DNA from 4 places in the Chelatococcus sp. HY11 genome. Region 2 is predicted to be linked to each of the others. Evidence: predicted binding sites of a transcription regulator. Region 2 holds the regulator's gene; each other region holds the start of a gene.
What was found. Region 2 encodes LexA, which represses DNA repair genes until DNA is damaged. Its sites were predicted from a motif close to TGTTCNNNNTGTGTTCNG; they were not measured.

Region 1 (5,569 bases), on a different contig from region 2:
ACATACCCTACACCCTGTTCCAGCGCGCCGTGCCAATTCATCCGACGGTCTCGGAACTGATCCCGACCCTCCTCGCGGAGATGCAGCCGGCGCAATAAAATCTGGCCATCAACCCTGTGCCGCCACCCTCCCCTATGCGGCTTCCAGCTTTGCAACCGCGCCGCGCAGGTCGGCCACATACTGAGAGAACGCTTCATCGGCTTCAGCCTCGGACGGTAGGCGCAAAAGATAGCTTGGATGCACCGTTATCCACGCTGCTGTTCCGTCCTCGAGGATGAGCGGCCTGCCGCGCGCAGAACTGACCGACATTGTCCGGCCGGTGAGGGCTCGGGCGGCTGTCGCCCCCATCGCGATGACGAGCTTCGGCCTTACGATTGCTCTCTCCTGATCGACCCACCAGCGACACGCGTCGATTTCGCCCACGTTGGGCCGCGCATGGATCCGTCGCTTGCCCCGCGGCTCAAATTTGAAGTGCTTGACCGCGTTGGTCACATAAACGCTCGCTCGGTCTATGCCGGCGGCAAGCAGAGCGCGGTCGAAAACCTGACCGGCGGGGCCGACAAAAGCTTTACCGGCCTGGTCTTCCTGGTCGCCCGGCTGCTCGCCGATGATCATGATCCTGGCGTCATGCGGGCCTTCGCCGAACACGGTCTGCGTCGCGGGTCTCCAGAGCGGGCAGCGCCGGCACGACCGGGCCTCCTCGCGCAGCCCCTCGATTGTGGCCGCTCCATATCCCTTGACGGGAAGCGCCCGCGCATCCGCGAGCATGCCGCGTTCACGCTCGCGGGCGCCGGCGATCATCCCCGGAATGAGCGCGGTCTCCGGCATGTTCTTCCAGTATTTCTTGGGCATCTCCTTCAGCATCGCATTCGGCATCAGCCGGGCGGGATTGAAGATCGCCGAATAGTAGGCCTTCCAGACGACCTCGACGGGATCGTCACCCATCGCTTGGTTCCGTTGCGCGGGTGGCCCTTCGGCCAGGGTTTCACCATCCCAATGGATAGAACCGAGGGGAGAGAGGATCGACCAGCGCATCGTGGTGAAGCGCTCGACGAAAAAGGCTGCATTGGCGCGCACGATATGATGCTCTGGCTCAAACCAAGCAACGAAGCGCCTGGCCTTACCCTCCCCGACTTCGCGGAAGCGGACGAAGGCGCGCATCTTGTGGATGTCGCGCCGGACGGAGCGATGCAGGGCTTCGATGCGGCGCAGTTGCCGGTCGGCGCGGTTCTGCAGGGAATGCGGCTCGTCCAGAATCCGCAGGAGAAGGGCGTACAGGAGCGAGAACCGCTCGGGATCGCGATTGAGGATCACCTGGCGGGCAAGCGACACGAAGTCCCGCGGGACGGCCATGGGCGCCGTGGCCGTGGCCGGGCTCGCGACCGTGCCGAACAGGTCCGCAGGCTGACCGCCGACTTGCCACAGGATCTCGTGGGCTGGAATACGGATCGCGGCCAAGGACCGGGCCGCGACACGCCAGCCCTCGAAATCATCTTCGGCATCGAGGCAGATCGCACGCATCAGGATGCGAAGAGTTCGAGCTGCACGGGTTTGTCGCGAAGCATCGGCAGAAGATTGGCCTGATCGGCGAGCACCACGGGCGTCCAGTCCGCGGCGATGATAAAGGGCCGTATCTTTCTCACCGACACGGTCAGACGTCCAATGTCGTCAAGGCGCAGCTTTTGCCAGCGCCGCGCCGCCAGAATGGCATCGACCGCTTTCACGCCAAGCCCCGGAATGCGCAGCAGCATGTTTTTAGACGCGCGATTCACATCCATGGGGAAATGCTCGCGGAACTTGAGGGCCCAGGCGAGTTTGGGGTCGATGTCGAGCGGAAGCATGCCGGTTGCGGGGTCGGCAGCGGCGCTCACCTCGTGGGGCGCGAAATTATAGAAGCGGATCATCCAGTCGGACTGGTAAAGGCGGTGTTCCCGCATCAAGGGGGGCCGCTTGAGGGGCAAGACAGCGCTCGCGTCGGGGATGGGGCTGAACGCCGAGTAGTAGACACGCCGCAAGTCGAACCGTTCGTAGAGTGCCGCTGCGCGCGAGACGATATCCTGATCGGTTGCCGCATCGGCACCGATGATCATCTGCGTCGACTGGCCGGCGGGTGCGAAATGCGGCGCGGAACGATAGCGCTTGCGGGCATCCTTCCCGTCTTCGATGGCCGACCGCATCTTGGCCATCGCGCCCTCTATCCGTACCTCGGACTTCTCGGGAGCGAGCCGCCGCAGGCCCCCCACGGTGGGCAGTTCAACATTGATGGAGACGCGGTCGGCATAGAGGCCAGCCTGCGTCACCAGGTCCGCTGCCGCATCCGGAATCGTCTTGAGGTGAATATAGCCACGGAAATCGTGATCCTCGCGCAGGGTCTTCGCGACCCTCACGATCTGTTCCATCGTATAATTGGGCGTATTGATAATTCCCGACGAAAGAAAAAGTCCCTCGATATAGTTGCGACGATAAAAATCCAGCGTCAGATCAACAACCTCATCGACGGTAAAACGGGCCCGGCGCACGTTCGATGAACTCCGGTTGATGCAGTAGTGGCAATCGAAGATGCAGCTGTTGGTCAGCAGGATCTTGAGGAGGCTGATGCATCGTCCGTCCGGAGCATAAGCGTGGCAGATGCCATTGCCAGTCGTCGAGCCGATGCCCTTGCCGTCGCGTGAATTGCGCCGCTTGGCGCCGGATGACGCGCAGGACGCGTCATACTTGGCCGCATCAGCAAGGATCGTCAATTTCTCAGCGAGGCTGAGCTGTGCCATCAAGCCCTACCTTTTTTCGAACCGACTGGTTCGATAAGATGCCAGCACCAAGGAAAGGCCGGCTTCGCCATCTGAGCTGACAAAAATGTTCTTTTTTTGTTCTCATCAAAGTTGGGGGGCGGCTTGTCTTAAACACGAGAGAAGCCAGCATCGCGAAGGCCTGCCAACAGCTGCGTCGAGACGACCGGGATAGCACCGGCACGACTGGGCAAGTCCAAGGGCAGCCCTAGATCGCAAAGCGAACGCCCGGCCCATCAGCCTGTCACCACACGCGCTTCGGGCCCCCACTCCCCATCGGCCGATCGTCGTCTGTTCCTCCATGCATGGAAGCGCCGATCGAAGCGGCGAAGCGATATTGCCGGATCAGTACATCAGGCGTGACGTCAGGCCGCATTTAGGCCTGACGTTTCGGCTTACCCTTATGCTTGCGAGCGTGGTCACGATCCGTGGGCGCGGCCTTGCCTCGGTGTGGCGCAGGCTTCTTCACAGCCTTTCCGTCCTTCCTGAACTTGGGCTTGGCCTGCCGCCGGCTTGTCCGCACGTCCCCGGCCGGTGCGATGACCACACCCTTCTCAAGGCTGCCAGGCCGCCTCAAATGCTCGGCGAAACCGGCTGCCTTGTCGGGGGATATCTCGAAGCGGGTTTCCGTGTCGTCGATCCTGATCGAGCCGACATCGCGCTTCGAGACGCCGCCGGCGTTGCAGATCATCGGGAGCAGCCACTTGGGGTCGGCCCGATGCCTGCGGCCGAGCGAAAGCGTGAACCAGACGCCGCCCTCCGTCTCCGATCCATGCGGCTCGCGCACCGCAGCGGAACCGCGCCTGTCCTCGCCGATCCTGTCGCGTCTGGGCTTTCTTGCCTGCAAATCGGCCAGGGGTAGCGGAGAGAGATCCTCCGGCACGGGGCGGGCCGCGAGTTGCTGGCGCAGGAAAGCGGCCGCGATGCGCTCCGGGGTTACCCGCGCGAGCAATTCCGTCACGAAGGCCGCCTCGGCTTCGTCGGGCTCGGCGGCAGAGACGGCCGTGTCGAGGATCTGCCTGCGGTAGCGGGCTTCGATCTCAGCAATTCCGGGCGCGGCGCGCGTGGTGGCGGTGAGCCTGGCCAGTGCCAGCACACGCTGCGCCGCGCCACGCCTGTTCTCGGGCACGATGAGTACGCAAACACCCTTGCGTCCAGCGCGGCCGGTTCTCCCGGAGCGATGGAGCAAGGTCGCGGGATTGCTCGGCACATCCGCATGGATCACGAGGTCGAGGTTCGGCAGGTCGATGCCACGCGCCGCGACGTCAGTCGCCACACAGACGTGGGCGCGCCCGTCACGCATCGACTGCAGGGCGCTGGAGCGCTCCGATTGCGCCATCTCGCCCGACAGCGAAACAACCGAGAAGCCGCGATTGGCCAGCCGCGCCGTCAGGTGGCGGACCGCCTCGCGCGTGTGGCAGAAGACCAGCGCGCTTGCGCTGTCGGATTCGAGCAGCGTGTTGATGACAGCATGCTCACGCTCCTCGCGCCGCACTAGGACCAACTGGTACTCGATATCGGTGTGCTGCTCAGTGGAAGCGGTCGCCGCGATGCGAACCGCATCCTTCTGGAAGGTCTTGGCCAGTTCCGCGATACCGCGCGGCACCGTCGCCGAGAACAGCAGCGTCCGGCGCCCTCCCGGCGCGGCGCCGAGGATGAATTCGAGGTCCTCGCGAAAGCCGAGGTCCAGCATTTCGTCGGCCTCGTCGAGCACGACTACGCGAAGCGCGCTGAGGTCCAGCACACCCTTTGTGATGTGGTCGCGCAGACGTCCCGGCGTACCGACGACGAGATGCGCACCGCGCTCCAGCGCGCGGCGCTCGTTACGCATGTCCATGCCCCCGACGCAAGTCGCTGTCTTGATCCGCGCTTCCCCGTAGAGCCAGTCGAGTTCGCGCTGCACCTGGATCGCGAGTTCACGCGTTGGCGCGATGATCAGGCCGAGAGGCCGCCCGGCGGGCTCGAAATGGTCAGCGTCGCCAAGCATCGTCGAGGCGATCGCGATACCGAAGGCGACCGTCTTTCCGGACCCGGTCTGTGCCGAGACCAAAAGGTCAGCATCGCCGTGATCGCCAGTCACCATCACCATCTGGACAGGCGTCAGCCGGCTGTAGCCCCTCGCCTCAAGGGCGGAAGCCAGAGCGGGGTGGATCGTCGTGGGCAATGATGCCTGGTCGTCGGTCGTGGTCATGATAGCGGCCTCTGTGTCGAAGCCGCATAGCACAGCAAGTTCGCAGGCACCTAATGGCCGTTCATTGGCGCTAAGCCGAGGCCCCCGCTCGGCCTCGCGCTTTCAGGCCGTCATTTCGACCGATCGGTGATCCTGTCATGCGGGACTTGAAGGCGATCATGGCCATGTGCGGCATCAGCCCCTCAATCCGGCGGACCTTGGCCGGGTTGTTCATTGGTCGGCCGCGAAAGCAATCGGCCGGGATATTCAACTCTCCTCTATGAAAACCCAACCAGTGCGCTCACGTTGGGTCGAGCCTCACGCAAGGAGACGCATGCCATGTGGCGCTTCTTGATGTCTTCGACGGATGTGACGCCCGCGAGCGCCATGCTCATGGTGAGCTCCTTCCTCAGCATCTCGAGAACGGCGATGACGCCGTCCGCTCCGGCCGAGGCAAGACCATAGGCGTAACTTCGACCCAATAGGCAGCCGTCCGCGCCCAGCGCCAGGGCTTTGAGCAAATGACTGCCGCGCCTGATGCCGCTGTCGAAGAGGATTTCGACTTCGCCGGAATAACGGCTCGCAATTACGGGCAGGGCCGCGATCGAGGACA
Region 2 (5,569 bases):
CGATGGACGCGCGATCGAGGATCCCTCCTTGCGCCACGGAACGCTCTGCGACCCGCTCGGCTGTACAGCACGCTTGAAGAGCGGTCAGGTGATCGCCTTTGTTCGTGACAAGCGCGCTTTTCCCGAAGACTGTAAACGTGCCGCTGTCATCGTCAGCCCATTGCCGGCAACGCGAACCTGCGAAGCCGGCACAATCATCGATCGGCGCGTTCTCGACAGAAGTGGCGCCATCATGCTGACGCTGGATCCCCGTGATGCAGCTTTCAACCGGACCCAGGCGCTATCGACGGCATCGCGACCATGGATCACCGGCGTGAAACCGCCGCAACCATCGGCCAGGCCCTCAGACGAGAAGACGTCAACCGTCAAGGCACCCGCCTCAAGACGTCAAAGCCTCGATCCCATCGACGCCATGCCGGACGGCCTCCCCGAGGGAGAGGAGAGGGAGCCGCTCAATAGCGACGTAGAAGACTGACGAGCTTGCCCTGGATGCGCACCCTGTCAGGCCCGAGGACACGTGTTTCATAGGCGGGATTGGCAGCCTCGAGCGCAATCGACGAGCCACGCCGGCGCAGCCGCTTCAGGGTGGCCTCCTCGTCATCGATCAGGGCAACGATAATATCCCCCGTATCGGCCATGTCCTGGCGCCGGATAACGACGGTATCACCATCGAGAATGCCCGCCTCGATCATGGAATCGCCACGCACCTCAAGGGCGAAATGTTCACCCGCGCTGAGCATTTCGACTGGAATGGCCAAAGTATTGCTACGGGACTGGATCGCTGAGATGGGCGTGCCCGCCGCGATGCGTCCCATAACGGGCACCGAAATCGTCTTTGGTGCATCGGTCTCCGTGGCAGGCGGAAGATTGCGCACGCGACCGAGGCCGCCCTCCACCACGCTGGGGCTGAATTTTCCCCGCGGGGCGGCTGCCATGGCATTATCTGGTAGCTTGATGACTTCGAGAGCGCGCGCCCGGTTAGGAAGCCGGCGAATAAAACCGCGTTCCTCAAGAGCAATGATGAGGCGGTGAATGCCCGATTTCGATTTCAGATCGAGCGCCTCCTTCATCTCATCGAAAGATGGGGGCACGCTCGTTTCCCGAAGCCGCTCATGGATAAAGCGAAGAAGCTCGTTTTGCTTGCGTGTCAGCATGTCGTGACCACCCCGCCTTCCGTTTTGCCAGCTTCCAACGCCATCCGGATCGATCAGTTTTGAGGAGCAATTGCACCGATTCGATACTGTGCGCCTGAACTAGGAAACAAATCATGAACGACGATAGCTGTTCTCTATGTGTTCCGCAAGCCTCAAAGCGAATGCAGAGTTTCAAGGCCGGTTTCCATGCCCGGTTTCAAGCTCGAATATCCGTGCCGAATATCCGTCCTGATCGGCTCTTTTTCCGCGAACTCTCCGGAGGCCTGTTTGGAGCCTGACCGCTTGCTCGCGACGAAGCGCCAATCGGACGGGCCTCTCTCAGACGGGCGCGGGCTTTTAAGTTTGTGAATTTTTCTGCCAAAATATCGTTTATAATGAAATTGAAGCTTGTGAATTTAAGCGCGGCCGATAAGATCAGCTCAACTTCAAATCAAAGCGGTCGCAGAATGCGATCCGTCGATCTCCCATTGGGTGCGGCGGTGGCAGGGGAACTATTGTATGGGCCGTTACATCGTGCAGCGACTCATCCTCACGATTCCGGTGCTCATCGGCATCATGCTGGTGTGCTTTTTCCTCACGCGTCTGAGTGGCGATCCGACCGATCTCATGTTGCCGACCAATGCGACTGAGGAGGCCCGGGCCGCCTTCCGGTCTGTCCACGGTCTCGACAGGCCGTTGTGGGAACAGTTTGTCACATTCTTCGCCAACGGCCTCATGGGCGATTTCGGCTCCTCGTTGCGCTTCAACCAGCCCGCGATGAGCCTTGTCTGGGAACGTCTTGGCGCGACCACCGAGCTGGCGGCGGCGACAATGGCCATGGCGCTCCTCATCGGCGTGCCGGCGGGAGTCGCCGCTGCCTATCGCCGCAATACCCCGGCCGACATCACCATTCGCGGCATCACCTTGATGGGGCAGGCGCTGCCGGGCTTCTACCTCGGCATCATCTCGATCATCGTCTTTGCCGTGTGGCTCCGGTGGCTGCCGTCCGGCGGCCGCGGATCCTGGCTCAATCTCATTCTGCCGGCAGCGACCCTTGCCTTCAATCTCGTCGCGCTGATCGCCCGTGTCACACGGTCCTGCATGCTCGATGTGCTGCGCCAGGATTACATCCGCACAGCGCGCGCCAAGGGTGCCCGGGAGCGCACGGTGCTATGGATCCACGCCCTCAGAAACGGCTTCATTCCCGTGCTGACGGTGATCGGTCTCCAGGTCGGCCTGCTGATGGGAGGTGTGGTCGTGACCGAGACGGTGTTTTCGTGGCCCGGGGTGGGGCGCCTCGCCATCCAGGCGATCTACGCGCGTGACTTTCCCGTGGTGCAGGCGGTCGTTTTCACCTTCGCCATCATATTCGTCTTCGTGAACCTCGTTGTCGATCTCCTCTACGCGGTTCTCGATCCGCGCATCAGCTACAACTGAGGCGGCGCCATGTCCTTGTCACCGCCCGTCGCTGCAGCGGAACCCGCCCCCATCGAAAGCCGCTGGCGCGGCGTCCTGAAGCGGCTCTTCGCCAAGAAAGCCGCGAAACTCAGCCTTTTCATCATCCTGATCGGCTTCCTGTTCGCGCTGGTGCCCTCGCTCCTGGCGCCGCATGACCCTTATGCCCAGGAGCTCACCCTGCGGCTGCGTCCGCCTGCGCTCATGGAGCGCGGCGTGCCGGGGTACTGGCTCGGTACAGACCAGCTCGGCCGAGATATTCTATCGCGCATCATCTACGGCGCGCGCATCACGCTCTTTGTCAGCATCTTCGCGGTTCTCGTGTCGGGCATCGCCGGCGTGGCGATGGGACTCATCGCCGGCTATTACGGCGGCAAGGCGGATGCGGTCATCCTGCGGCTGATCGACATCCAGCTCGCCTTCCCGCTGGTTCTGCTCGTCATCGCGGTTGTCGCCGTCGTCGGCCCGTCGCTCACCAATCTTATCATCATCATGGGGCTGTCAGGGTGGCCGCGTTTCGCGCGTGTGGTCCGCGGCTCAGTGCTGTCTGTCCGTAACAAGGAATTCGTGGAGGCCGCGCGCGCGATTGGCGTGAAGACGCCGCGCATCATGGTGCAACACGTCCTGCCGAACGTCCTCTCGGCGGTCATTGTTTACGCGAGCTTCGATCTCGCCCGCATGATCCTCCTGGAAGCGACGCTCAGCTTTCTCGGTCTTGGCGTGCAGCCGCCATCGCCAACATGGGGCGGCATGATCAGCGACGGCGCCAAATACATGAGCCTGTCCTGGTCGGTTTCGCTCAGTCCCGGCATCGCCATCGCGCTCCTGATCCTGGCCTTCAACATTCTCGGCGACGAGCTTCGCGACGCGCTCGACCCGCAGATTTCCGACAACTGACGTCGCGATCGATCCGGCCCGGGAGGGCTCGACCATGATCATTTCCATTCAATTCGAGAACAGCCGCAGCGACGACACCAAGAGAGCCGGCGCCAAGGCCCTGACAGAGGCGGCCGTCGAGACCCTCGGCGTCAAGCCGGAATGGGTCACCGTTCTCTACGAAAACTATGACAAGGAGAACTGGGCCATCGGAGGGGAATTGCTGCTCGACCGACATGCGGCGCGCGAGAAGGCCGCCAAAGCGCAGGAACCCTAGGTTCAATCGACATTCGGCATTCTCAGCTGTCATCGCCGGGTTCGTCCCGGCCATCCCGATGGATCGAGGCGCCTTTTCCGGTCGGGATCACCGGGACAAGCCCGGTGATGACGGTGGTATCTCTTGAGCAATACTTGAATGTCGATTGCCCCTAGAGCGGGCGTGGAATCGCGGCGAATATCAGATCAGTAACGATTCAAATCACCGAAATATCTGTATTTATTCACGGTGGACGGCCGAGCTAAAGAACATCCATATCGACAACTGGAAAAGCAAGGCAAGGCGTCATTATCAATAATCCGCAACCATCACCAGCCAGACAGGGATATAATCCATGCCCATCATCACAATTCAGTTCGACAAGGGCCGCTCCGTGGAGAAGAAGCGGGAGGTCGCGAACGCGGTGACCGACGCCATCGTGGCGACGCTCGGCGGCCAGCGCGATTGGGTCACCATCCTGTTCCGCGACTATGAGCGCACGGACTGGGCGATCGGCGGCAATCTGCAGCTCGACCGTCACGGGCCGCTGAAGCCCGGCCATCACGACTGATAACCCAATCTTCTCTCATCACGAGCAAAAGGCGTCACGACAGTGATCATCACCATCCAGATGGAAAAAGGCCGTAACGTGGATACGAAGCGGCGCGCGGCGAAGGCCTTCACCGAGGCCGCCATTGCCACCCTCGGCGCGAAGGCGGAGTGGGTGACGGTGCTTTTCGAGGACTACGAGCGCACCGACTGGGCGATTGGCGGCAATCTGCAGCTCGACCGCCACGGTCCCGGGCTCGTCACGCTCGGTAACAAGGAATAAAAGAAAAGGGCCCGGATTTTCATGTCCGGGCCTTCTCGTCATTGAATCGAGGTGTGATTTACTTCAGAGACGTATTGTAGAAGTAGAAGCGCTGGTCGCCGCTTGGCTTGAAATTCTCGAGCTTATTTGTCGTTCCGTAGAATTCGACGCCGGCGAAGAGAAAGATGATCGGCGCCTCATCATGCATGATGCGCATCGCCTTCTTGTAGATCTCATCGCGCTTGGCACGGTCGGTCTCACGCGCTCCGGCATCGATCAAGGCATCGAGTTCGGCATTCTTGATGTAGGAATAGCGATAGTCCGAACGATAGGCCGCGATCGCGAAGCCCGGATCATCGGGGACGCCAAGGCCGATCAGGCCGAGAGGGGCGAGCTCGCGGGCGATGAACTGGCGCAGAAACTCGCCGGACTCAAGCGACGTGATCTTCGTCTTCACGCCGACCTTGTCCAGCATGCCGGCGATGGCCTCGCAGAGTTCGCGATCATTCGGGTAGCGGTTCGACGGACATTTGAAGCCGACCTCGAAACCGTTGGGAAAACCGGCTTCCGCCAGCAGCGCTTTCGCCTTGGCCGGATCATAGGGGTAGTCGTCGATCGCCGGGTCGAAGCCGAGCTGGTTCTTCCGCAGGATCTGGCCATGCAGCATCCCGCCCTTGCCGAAAAAGAGGTTGTCGATGATGAGCTTCTTGTCGATGGCGTAGTTGAGCGCCTGGCGTACACGCTTGTCCTGGATCGGACCCGGGTGGGTTTCAAGCGAGGACTGCACCACCTGGAACACCCGGTAGCTGTCGACACCGATCAGCTTGAGGTCCGGGCGGGCTTCCAGTTCGATCGCCGTGGTCACCGGCAGGTTGACGGCAAGCCCATATTCACCCGTCGTAAGACCTGCCGCCCGCGCTGTATCATCCGGCACCGCCTTCCAGACGAGCCGGTCAATGCCTTCCGGCAGCTTGCCCCAGTATCCCGTGTTCTTGTCCATCACGAGCCGGTCGTCCTTGACCCACTCGGTCAATTTGA
Region 3 (5,569 bases), 960 kb from region 2:
GTGACGACCGGTTTCTCGGCTGATCGCGCGGCCGACACTGGCAGTGGCACTGCCACCGCACTCGCGACAAGAAGGGAAGCAATGACAGCAAGGCGCCGACGCGCCGACGATCTGATCACGTGACTTTTCCGAAATCGCACGCCCAATGGGCTCGGGACTCTATGATGCGATCAGCATGACGATTTTGGCGGGTGGGGGCAAGGCGCCGTGCTGTCGCTCCCGCCCCTTTTGTCATCACATGTTGGGGTAATTAGGGCCACCACCGCCTTCCGGCGGAACCCAGGTGATGTTCTGCGCCGGATCCTTGATGTCGCAGGTTTTGCAGTGCACGCAGTTCTGCGCGTTGATCACGAAACGGGGGTCCTTGCGGTTCGCCTCGTCGTCATAGACCACCTCGTAGACACCCGCCGGGCAATAGAGCCGCGCCGGCTCGCCATAGAGCGGCAGGTTAGAGTTCACGGGAATGTTCGGGTCCGTCAGCCGGAGGTGAACGGGCTGGTCTTCCACATGGTTGGTGTTCGACAGGAACACCGACGACAGCTTGTCGAACGACACGACCCCGTCGGGCCGCGGATAGGTAATCGGCTTGACCTGGTCGATCGGCTTCAGGGTGGCGTAGTCGGGCTTGCCATGCTTCAGCGTGCCAAAAGCCGAGAACCCGAAGAGCTCGTTCGTCCACATGTCGAGGCCGCCGAGCGCCACGCCCATCATCGTGCCGAAGCGCGACCACAATGGCTTGACGTTGCGCACGCGCTTGAGATCCCGCCCGATGGCCGATGCCCGCCAGCCGTTCTCATAGCCCGAGAGCTCGTCACCCCGGCGTCCGTCGACCAGCGCGGCGAACGCCTCATCAGCGGCCTGGATGCCGGAGAGCACGGCGTTATGGCTGCCCTTGATACGTGGAACGTTGACGAAGCCCCCGGCGCAACCGATGAGCGCTCCGCCTTTGAACGTGAGCTTCGGCACCGATTGCCAGCCGCCCTCGGTGATGGCGCGTGAACCATAGGCGATGCGCTTGCCTCCCTCGAACACCTCGCGGATGAAGGGGTGCGTCTTGAAGCGCTGGAACTCATCGAAAGGCGACAGCGTCGGGTTCTGATAGTTGAGATGCACCACGAAGCCGACGGTCACGAAATGATCGTCGAAATGGTAGAGGAAGGAACCTCCGCCGGTGCTGTTGTCGAGCGGCCAGCCGAAGGAATGCTGAACGAGGCCGGGCTGGAAGCGCTCCGGCTTCACCTGCCACAATTCCTTCAAGCCGATGCCGAACTTCTGCGGATCGCACCCCTCATCGAGGCCGAAACGCTTCAGGAGCTGTTTCGTGAGGCTGCCACGCGCGCCTTCGGCGAAGAGGGTGTAACGCCCCCTCAGCTCCATGCCGCGCGTGTAGTCCGCCTTGGGCTCACCCTCACGGCTGACGCCCATGTCGCCGGTGGCGATACCGGTGACCTCGCCGTTTTCCCCGTACAGGATCTCGGTCGCGGCGAATCCCGGATAGATCTCGACGCCAAGCGCTTCCGCCTGGGCCGCGAGATAACGCGCCACATTCCCAAGCGAACCGACGAAATTGCCGTGATTGTCCATCAGCCGCGGCATGGCGAAATTCGGAAGCCGCACGCCACCGGCCGGGCCGAGATAATAGAACTTGTCGGCCGTGACCTCAGTGGTCAGCGGCCGTTCCGGATCCTCGCGCCAATCGGGCAGCAGCCTGTCGAGACCGATGGGGTCGATCACGGCGCCCGACAGGATATGGGCGCCGACCTCCGAACCTTTCTCCACGACGACGACGGAAACCTCATGGCCTTTCTCGGCCGCGAGCTGCTTCAAACGAATGGCTGCCGCCAATCCCGCCGGGCCAGCGCCGACGATGACGACGTCGTAGTCCATTCCCTCGCGCTCGGGCAGCTCCATGCGTCCGTTCCTCGCTCTTCGTTGCAGATGTGGTTCCTCGACCCCATGCTGCTTAGCTATTTCAAATGGTATCCCGCATCGCCCTCTCTAACGGGCAGCTTTCGACGGAACAACAAATTACTTCAATCACTTGAAGCATGACCTCATGAGGAAAACCGATAAGATCGACTTACCATGGCCCCGACAGGTGTCACCATGGCATTCGCAACACGTCCTCACGCGAGAACTTGCATAGTTTCGAGTCTTTCAAAAGCAGGACGGACAGGCTTAGTGCGAAGGGGGAGCTCATCGCCACCAACTGCGACGGAATGCCTCACGCCGTTGGTCTCTCGGAAAGGGGGCGTTCGCAACGGAGCGCCATCTCGCGGAGATGGTTTCATCGCGAATATGGCTTCTTGGCCATTCACGGGCGCCGACGTATCATGCGGCATGACCTTCGACACCTACGATGCCAGGGCGCTTGAAGCGCTGCTCGACTTTTATGTCGAGGCCGGCATCGATTTCGCGCTCGACGAGGAACCGCACGACCGGTTCGCGGATACGGCTGCCGAGGCGGCAGCACGGGCTGAACACCGCGCCCGAGTGAGCGACGATGACCGCCCGCCCCTGCCCGAGCGCGCCGCCCCATCGCGAGAGCAGACGGAGCTCCCGCGCGCCGCGGCGGTGCCCGCTTTCCCGCAGGGCACGGAAACGGCGGATGAAGCTGCTCTTTCAGCGAGAAGCGAGGCCCGCAGCGCGCGCACCATGGATGAGCTGCGCGATCGCCTCGCCGCGTTCGAGGCCTGCGCGCTCAAGCGCACGGCAAAATCCCTGGTCTTCGCGGATGGCAATCCCTCGGCGCGTGTCATGCTGGTCGGCGAAGCGCCCGGCCGCGACGAAGACCTCCAGGGCCTGCCCTTCGTCGGGCGCTCCGGCCAGCTTCTGGACCGCATGCTGGCGGCCATCGGGCTCAACCGGGAAAGCGTCTATATCGCCAATATCGTGCCCTGGCGGCCGCCGGGAAACCGCACGCCGACACCCCAGGAAGCCGCCATCTGCCGGCCGTTCATCGAGCGGCAGATCGAACTCTGCGATCCGGACATTCTCGTTTGCCTCGGTGGCCCCTCGGCCCAGGCGCTGCTCGGCATCAAAGAGGGTATCCTGCGCAGCCGGGGCAAGTGGGTGGAATACCACACAGGCACGCGCGCGATCCGCGCGCTCGCGACCCTGCATCCCGCCTATCTGCTGCGCCAGCCGCTGCAGAAGAAGCTTGCCTGGCGGGATCTACGCGCGTTGCGCCATACGCTCGACTCGCTGAAACGGCCTGAAACCTCCCAGCAGTCCTGACTGGCGAGTGGGACTTGAGGCGGGAGCTATGGGGGAGCCTTGGGGCAATCACCCCGCGCGTCGCTGCAAGCCGGCGGATAGCCGGTGTATCCTGGAAGCGTCCGCAAAGCCTTGTTCGATGGCGCCACGCGGTACGATCATTCCGCTGGTCAAAGCGCGCCGCCCCTTGAGCCGGCTCACCAGGCCGCCGGCCAGCCCCCATATCCCGCTGGCCTCGTCACGAAACAGCGCGGAGCCATCATTCCGCGCGGAACGGGTGAAATGATCCGCGGCGGCAATCCAGTTCGGCCCCGGTACCTCACCCGCCGACAACAGAAGGAACCAGGGACCTCTGACGGAACCAACCCCAGCCCGCCATGGGTTATCTGCCGAAGCACCGCCGCCGTCCCAGGTCACATAAGCCGCGCCCGCGGCCTCGGCGAGGTCTTGGGCATCCGAATCAGCGCCACCATCCACGACCACGGCGTCCCGCAGAACGCCTTCGGCCACACCGGGAACGAGCGCGGCCAGCGTGAAGGCCAACGCCTCCACATGACCCCGGGCGCGAATCACCGCTGAAATCATCTCAGCGGCCACCGGAAACAGGGAGCGCCCGTTCGCGCCGTCCCAAAACGCACACGGCCTCGCTTGCAATGTTCACTATTTGTTCCCATAATCGAAGCCATGGATTGAAGCCACCGAGGGATCATCATGGCTCAGCGAGCCTTGATCAAGGGCCTTTCATCGACTGCATCGGCGCGCGTCCAGTCACCGCTGCCGGAGGAATTGGCGGCACGGGCCAAGCGCGCATCGCGCAAGCCGCGCGTGGTGCCGCGCGAGCCGACACCGGAGGAAGTCGAGCGTCGCGACCCGGCGTTCAGCGCCCTGCCCGGCCAGCACGACCAGGCCATCGAGGGCGAACGCCGACGTGGGCGCGGCGCCGTGACGAACCCCGCCGCGCGCTACGAGCCCATCCAGCGCGAGGATGTGGACGACGGCTGGGGCACGATCGATGAACTGCCGCCCTTCAAGACCGAGGTCGGCATCGAGAAGGCACGGCGCATCATCACGCGCAACAATTCGCCGGATATCTCCTTTGACCGATCCATCAATCCCTATCGCGGCTGCGAGCATGGTTGCGTCTACTGCTTCGCGCGGCCTACCCACGCCTATATGGGTCTGTCACCCGGCCTCGATTTCGAATCGAAGCTCTTCGCGAAGCCTGAAGCGGCCGTCCTCCTGAAGCGGGAACTCGCGGCGACGGGTTACCAGCCTCAGACACTGGCCATCGGCACCAACACGGATCCCTATCAGCCGATCGAGCGACAGTACGGGATCATGCGGAATATCCTGGAGGTGCTGGCCGAGACGAATCATCCGGTCGGCATCGTCACGAAATCGGCCCTCGTCACCCGGGATATCGACATCCTCGCGCCGATGGCGGCGAAGGGCCTCGCCAAGGTCGCGATCTCCGTCACGACGCTCGATGCCAAACTGGCCCGCAGCATGGAACCGCGCGCCGCGACGCCCTCGAAAAGGCTGGAGACGATAGAGCGCCTGGCGGCCGCCGGGATCCCGGTCACGGTTCTCGTCGCGCCCATCATCCCCGCCATCAACGAGGCTGAAATCGAGACGATCCTGGAGCGCACCCATGCCGCTGGCGCCCGCGAGGCCGGGTATGTGCTGTTGCGCCTGCCCCTCGAGATCAAGGACATCGTCAGTGACTGGCTCATCGCCAACCATCCGGGCAAGGCGCGCCACGTACTGTCGCTCATCAGATCAACGCGCAACGGCAAGGACTACGACGCGCGCTGGGGCGAGCGCATGGTCGGCAACGGTCCCTATGCCTGGATGATCGGACGACGTTTCGAGATCGCCGCGGCCAGGATCGGCTTCAATAAGCAGCGCAGGCGGCTGCGGACAGATCTGTTCACGCCGCCGAAACCGGCAACCGAGCAACTCAGTTTGTTCTGATCGAAGCGCTGTCCAGAGAGGAACAGGAGAGGTTCATGACGACATCGCCGACACCACTCGCTCCGAAAGTGAATCTGATCACGCTCGGGGTCAGCGACATCGCGCGCAGCACAACTTTCTATCAGCGGCTGGGCTGGCGCAGGTCGGAAGAGGCGAGCACGCAGGATGTGAGCTTCTTCGCGCTCGACAATCTGGTCCTTGCCGTATGGTCCCGGGACCGGCTGGCGGAGGACGCAGGGCTCGCGCCAACGCCGCCGGGTTTCGGCGGCTTCACGCTTGCCCAGAACCTCCCCAGCGAGAGGGATGTGGATCTGGCCGTCGAGAACGCGGTCGCGGCTGGCGGCCGCCTCCTGAAGAAGCCCGCGAAGACGTTCTGGGG
Region 4 (5,569 bases), 430 kb from region 2:
ACAGGGTGGTGGCCTGCTGACCGACCTTGATGTAGCCGAGACCGACACGCGACAGCGTTTCCATCTTGTCGCGGATCGCCGGCACGGCATGGAACAGGTCACGCGCCTCGTCCACCGTCATATCGAGCACATCGGCGATGGAGCGCTGGCGGTACTTCACCTCCAGCGTCTCGCGATCGTACCGCTTGCCTTTGCACACGTCGCAGGTGACGTAGACGTCGGGAAGGAAGTGCATCTCGATCTTGATGACACCGTCGCCCTGGCAGGCTTCGCAGCGCCCGCCCTTGACGTTGAAGGAGAAGCGTCCCGGCTGGTAGCCACGCGCCTTGGCCTCCGGCAAACCGGCGAACCATTCGCGGATCGGGGTGAACGCGCCGGTATAGGTGGCCGGGTTCGACCGCGGGGTGCGGCCGATCGGCGACTGGTCGATGTCGATGACCTTGTCGAGATGTTCCAGGCCTCCGATGTCATCGAAAGGCGTGGGGTGCTCCAGCGCATTGTTCAGCCGCCGCGCCACCGCCTTATAAAGCGTGTCGATGACGAGCGTCGACTTGCCGCCGCCAGACACGCCCGTGACGCAGGTGAAGGTGCCGAGCGGGAAAGCCGCAGTCACGTCCTTGAGGTTGTTGCCGCGCGCGCCTGATATGGTGAGCTGGCGTCCCTTCTGTGGCTTGCGGCGCTTCGCCGGCAGGGGCACGCCGAGTTCGCCGGTGAGATAGCGGCCGGTCAGCGAGGCTGGATTGGCCAGGATGTCGTTCGGTGTGCCCTGCGCGACGATCTCGCCGCCATGGATGCCGGCGCCCGGCCCGACATCGACAACATAGTCGGCCGTCAGGATGGCGTCCTCGTCATGCTCGACGACGATGACCGTGTTGCCGAGGTCGCGCAGCCGCTTCAGCGTCTGCAGCAACCGCTCGTTGTCGCGCTGATGCAGGCCGATCGACGGTTCGTCGAGAACGTAGAGCACGCCTGTCAGCCCCGAACCGATCTGACTCGCGAGGCGAATGCGCTGGCTCTCACCGCCGGACAGGGTTCCCGAGGCGCGCGCGAGCGTGAGATAGTCGAGGCCGACGTCCAGCAGGAACACCAGACGGTCGCGAATCTCCTTGAGGATACGGCCGGCGATCTCGTTCTGCTTGGCGTTGAGCTGATTGGGAACGGCGTCGAACCAATCCCGCGCGTCGCGCACGGAGAGCTGCGCCACCTCGCTGATGTGGCGATGGCCGACCTTGACCGCGAGCGCTTCCGGCTTGAGGCGGTGCCCGCCGCAGGCCGCGCAGGGCGTCTCGCTCATGAAGCGGCCGATTTCCTCGCGCGCCCAATCGCTTTCGGTCTCCTTCCAGCGGCGTTCGAGGTTGGAGATCACGCCCTCGAAGGGCTTGTTGACCTCGTAGGCGCGCAGGCCGTCCTCATAGGAGAAGCGCACCGACGTCGCGCCGCTGCCGTAGAGGATGACGTCTTGTGCTTTCTCCGGCAGCTCGCTCCACGGTTTCGTCACCGAGAAGCCGTAGTGGCGCGCCAGCGCGTCGAGCGTCTGCCCGTAATAGGGTGACGTCGAGCGTGCCCAGGGGGCGATCGCGCCGCCGCGCAGGGTTAGCTTATGATCCGGCACCACAAGGTCGGGATCGATCCGCATCTCGTGCCCAAGCCCGTCGCAGACCGGGCAGGCGCCATAGGGATTATTGAAGGAGAAAAGCCGCGGCTCGATCTCCGGGATCGTGAAGCCGGACACCGGGCAGGCAAATTTCGACGAGAGCACATCGCGGCGGGGAGCGCCCTTGGCGTCTGTTTCGTCGGCGAACTCAATCACCGCGATACCTTCGGCGAGCTCAAGCGACGTTTCTAGCGATTCCGCCAGGCGCGCCGCGATGTCGGCGCGGACGACAACGCGATCGACCACCACGTCGATATCGTGCTTCAGCTTCTTGTCGAGATTGGGTGCGTCGGCGATCTCGTAATAAGTGCCGTCGATCTTCACGCGCTGGAAGCCGCGCTTCATGAAATCGGCGAGTTCCTTCCGGTATTCGCCCTTGCGGCCGCGCACGACAGGCGCCAGCAGATAGAGGCGCGTCTTCTCCGGCAGGGCCAGGATGCGGTCGACCATCTGGCTGACAGTCTGACTCTCGATCGGCAGGCCGGTGGCCGGCGAATAGGGCACGCCGGCGCGTGCCCAGAGAAGGCGCATGTAATCGTAGATCTCGGTGACCGTGCCAACCGTGGAGCGTGGATTCTTCGAGGTGGTCTTCTGCTCGATGGAGATGGCAGGCGACAGGCCGTCGATCTCGTCGACGTCCGGCTTCTGCATCATCTCCAGAAACTGCCGGGCATAGGCCGACAGGGATTCGACGTAGCGGCGCTGGCCCTCCGCATAGATCGTGTCGAAGGCCAGCGACGATTTGCCCGACCCGGAAAGGCCCGTGAACACGACCAGCTTGTCACGCGGGACCGCGAGGTCGACGTTCTTGAGATTGTGCTCCCGTGCTCCCCGGATGGTGAGCATGCGCGTCGGCCCATCATGGTTGAGACGCCGGCTTTCCGGCAGGACGACCGCGGCTTTCTTGACCGGTGTCGCGGCGGTCGTTGCCACGGCAATCGATGCCTTCTTGGCCGATGCCTCCTTGGCCGGTGCCTTGTTGGCCGACGATTTGGCGACCGATGATTTGGCCGTCGATGATGTGTCCGCCGGGGAGGCGGTGACCGTGGGGTTCTTCTTCGATTTCTGAGCCATGGCTCTCAACGGACAGGTGTGATCGACAGGAGCGGACGGCGCCTGGAGCGCTGAACGACGAACGACATGAAAAAGGAGCCCGCCCTTCTCACATGGCTTGTCGTCATGCGCGAGGGACGAGATCAACAGCCCGTATCCCGGGGCGGGTACGGGCAACTACATGGGCCTTCCGGTCCATTTATGCCAGTGGCTCGCGTTTTGCACGACAAAGCCCCGCGCCTCGACCCGGACGATCGCGGATCGGGTCGCGTGACAGCGTACGGTTCCGTACCGGCGCTGTTACCGGACAGATGCCTATCGAGGCCGCGGCTCCGATCTCTGAATCATCCACGTGTCTTGCATCCACGTGTTTTTGACACCGGGAGAGTTGCAGACTTTGGATATTCTGTCTAGAACAGAAAGAGAACATTTTATCGTGCCGCGGTTCGGTTTCATTGCGGGTTATCATCACGACTGCCATTGCATGTGGACAAGCCCGTGCCCTCGGGCGACGGCGGCGGGGATGATCGGCTAGTGTCCGGACCAATTGTAGGCTTTGGAATGTGCTGAGCCAGATCCCGGTGCCCGCGAGTGGAGAGCCTGCGCAGTCGTTCTGCGTCCCGTTGGGTCTCGACCGGGTGGCTGCGTTCGTGGTTTGGTTCGGCTTGGCCGTGGAGGTCCGTTATGGCAGGCAGCGTCAATAAGGTCATTCTGGTCGGAAATCTCGGGCGTGACCCCGAGACGCGCCGGCTCGGCTCGGGAGATCCGGTCGTCAACCTGCGCATCGCCACATCGGAGACCTGGCGCGACAAGGCCACCGGTGAGCGCCGTGAGCGCACGGAATGGCATAGCGTGGTGATCTTCAACGAGAACCTCGCGAAGATCGCCGAGCAATATCTGCGCAAGGGCTCGAAGGTTTATCTCGAGGGCCAGCTCCAGACCCGCAAATGGCAGGACAAGGACGGTCAGGAGCGCTACACCACCGAAATCGTGTTGCAGCGCTTCCGTGGCGAGCTCACCATTCTCGACAGCCGGGGCGGCGAGGGCGGCGGCGCCATCGAGGACGACAGCTACGGCGGTTCGCGCGGTGGCGACTTCGGCCGCGCCTCGCCCATGGAACAACGCTCTTCAGACAGGCGCCCGGCCGCGAGCGGCGGTTCGAAATACGCCAGTGACCTCGACGACGATATTCCGTTCTAGTCTGAAACGCGGCGCTGGACCCTTCCGCGCCGGGCATCGGGCATGCACGAGGCCGTCTTCGCCGATCCCTCCCCTGAAGGTTAGGGATCGGGCGTTGTTGGACAGGATGGGGCAGGATGTCCCGTCACACACCGGGAGCGCTACAGTCTCCCCACGCTAATCCCCGGACTTCTCGATGACCTCGAAGGCCAGGAACTTGGTGGTCTGCGCGTCGTTGAAATTGTCATCGGAGACGATGACCAGCGTGCGGTTGCCGTTCTCCAGCCGCGGACCGAAGTCCATGCCCTCGAAATTGTCGAGGGCAACGCCAAGGGTTGTAAGATCCAGCACGAGCGCCTTGTCGAGGGGCGTCCATGTCGCGCCGGAGAGCGCGTCGATGGCGGAGACGTCCGTCGCGTTCCGCCGGTGCGTGCGATAGAGACGGATATCGTTGCCCTTGCCCGCGCTGTAGCCGCGCTCCATGACGAGCAGCGTTTCCGCGTCGAGCGCGAGAATGTCCGATACGCCATTGTCCGCGAAGCCGCCCGCCTTGGCCGGGGCCATGCGGATCGGATCGGTCACATAGACCCATTCGGGGCCGGCCTGCCCTGACGCCACGTCGAAGGTGGCAACACGCACGGGGCTCGTTTCCGTCAGCGAGGCTTTCGGACCGTCCTGCACAAGCGCGTTTTCCAGGGCGACGATCAGGGTTGCCGCGTCCGGCGTCAGCGCCAGTCCTTCGAAGGCAAGATTGTTGCGCGGCCCGCGCTTGGCATCGACCTTGGCGTCGATGCTGACGCGGTAGCGCTCCGGCAGCTTGATCTCACGCAGGAAACGCCCGTCGGCGGTGGCTGCCCGCAGCACAGGGTCGACGCCGGTGGTCGCGTCGCCTTCGCTCGTCCAGTAGAGCGCGCCGCCTGCGGGATGAAGGCGCAGGGCTTCCGGGTCGATGCTCCGTATTGGGAATGGCTTGCCGTCCGTTTCGAGCAGTGTGACGGCCCTGTCGACTGTCACGCCGCGGAAGCCGGAGGCGTCATAGTCGAGCCTCAGGGTGTAGAAGCGGGCGGGGGCCTTCTCCGAGCGGTCGTCGCTGAGGGCGATCCAGGTCTTGCTCGCGCCGTCGAAGGCAAGCCCCGAGAGCCCACCGACCCGCGTTCCATCCACATCAGTGTGGGCGGGAAGGCTTCTCTCGCCGATGAAACGCAACGTCACGGCGCGGGGCAGGTTCTCGGCGGCGAGGGCGGCAGGCGCGAGGCCAATTTGGGTGAGGCCAACGAAGGCGGCAGCCAGCAATGAAAGGCGTGTTCGGAGCATCGGCTTGTTCCAGGAGGACCACTGACGGGCTGGCGTTGGTGCGGATCTGGGGCCCGGAAGGTCGCGACCTTAGGGCAGTCCGGCGACGGTCCGGTGACAGGTGGAGGCAGCCGGACAGGTCTTGGCTCGGGGGCGTTTGCGGCCGCCGGCGGCGGGAAAAATGCGCCGCGAATCGTCAGAATCGGCCGTTGTGCGCTTCGCGCGCGGCCGATGGATGCGGATCGAATTACCCGGTTCAGGTAAGTTATTGATATATATTGATAATTAAATCGTGAACAGGGGGTGTCAGCGCTGGCTTTTCGCCCGCGGATGCGTTAGAGCATGGTACTGGTAAAGTGCATCCCTTTCTTCGATGAGATCGCTCATGAA

Region 1: the regulator LexA is predicted to act here: its motif matches at 2,855-2,872, upstream of KIO74_RS24615 (putative DNA modification/repair radical SAM protein).
Region 3: the regulator LexA is predicted to act here: its motif matches at 3,871-3,888, upstream of KIO74_RS09605 (PA0069 family radical SAM protein).
Region 4: the regulator LexA is predicted to act here: its motif matches at 3,119-3,136, upstream of ssb (single-stranded DNA-binding protein).

What each region holds. Positions count from the first base shown of each region.
Region 1 covers NZ_JAHBRX010000002.1:801,176-806,744, forward strand. The annotation lists gene KIO74_RS24605 (FAD-containing oxidoreductase) at 1-98, shown strand, start outside; gene KIO74_RS24610 (UdgX family uracil-DNA binding protein) at 133-1,521, opposite strand; gene KIO74_RS24615 (putative DNA modification/repair radical SAM protein) at 1,521-2,768, opposite strand; gene KIO74_RS24620 (DEAD/DEAH box helicase) at 3,163-4,977, opposite strand; gene KIO74_RS24625 (alpha-hydroxy acid oxidase) at 5,235-5,569, opposite strand, start outside.
Region 2 covers NZ_JAHBRX010000001.1:1,121,839-1,127,407, reverse strand. The annotation lists gene KIO74_RS05350 (ComEC/Rec2 family competence protein) at 1-475, shown strand, start outside; gene lexA (transcriptional repressor LexA) at 453-1,154, opposite strand; gene KIO74_RS05340 (ABC transporter permease) at 1,653-2,570, shown strand; gene KIO74_RS05335 (ABC transporter permease) at 2,580-3,485, shown strand; gene KIO74_RS05330 (tautomerase family protein) at 3,493-3,741, shown strand; gene KIO74_RS05325 (tautomerase family protein) at 4,076-4,291, shown strand; gene KIO74_RS05320 (tautomerase family protein) at 4,334-4,552, shown strand; gene KIO74_RS05315 (ABC transporter substrate-binding protein) at 4,611-5,569, opposite strand, start outside.
Region 3 covers NZ_JAHBRX010000001.1:2,085,743-2,091,311, forward strand. The annotation lists gene KIO74_RS09585 (tetratricopeptide repeat protein) at 1-119, opposite strand, end outside; gene KIO74_RS09590 (electron transfer flavoprotein-ubiquinone oxidoreductase) at 235-1,911, opposite strand; gene KIO74_RS09595 (uracil-DNA glycosylase) at 2,299-3,237, shown strand; gene KIO74_RS09600 (glycosyltransferase family 2 protein) at 3,286-3,801, opposite strand; gene KIO74_RS09605 (PA0069 family radical SAM protein) at 3,928-5,190, shown strand; gene KIO74_RS09610 (VOC family protein) at 5,226-5,569, shown strand, end outside.
Region 4 covers NZ_JAHBRX010000001.1:693,095-698,663, forward strand. The annotation lists gene uvrA (excinuclease ABC subunit UvrA) at 1-2,500, opposite strand, end outside; gene ssb (single-stranded DNA-binding protein) at 3,392-3,907, shown strand; gene KIO74_RS03450 (esterase-like activity of phytase family protein) at 4,064-5,200, opposite strand.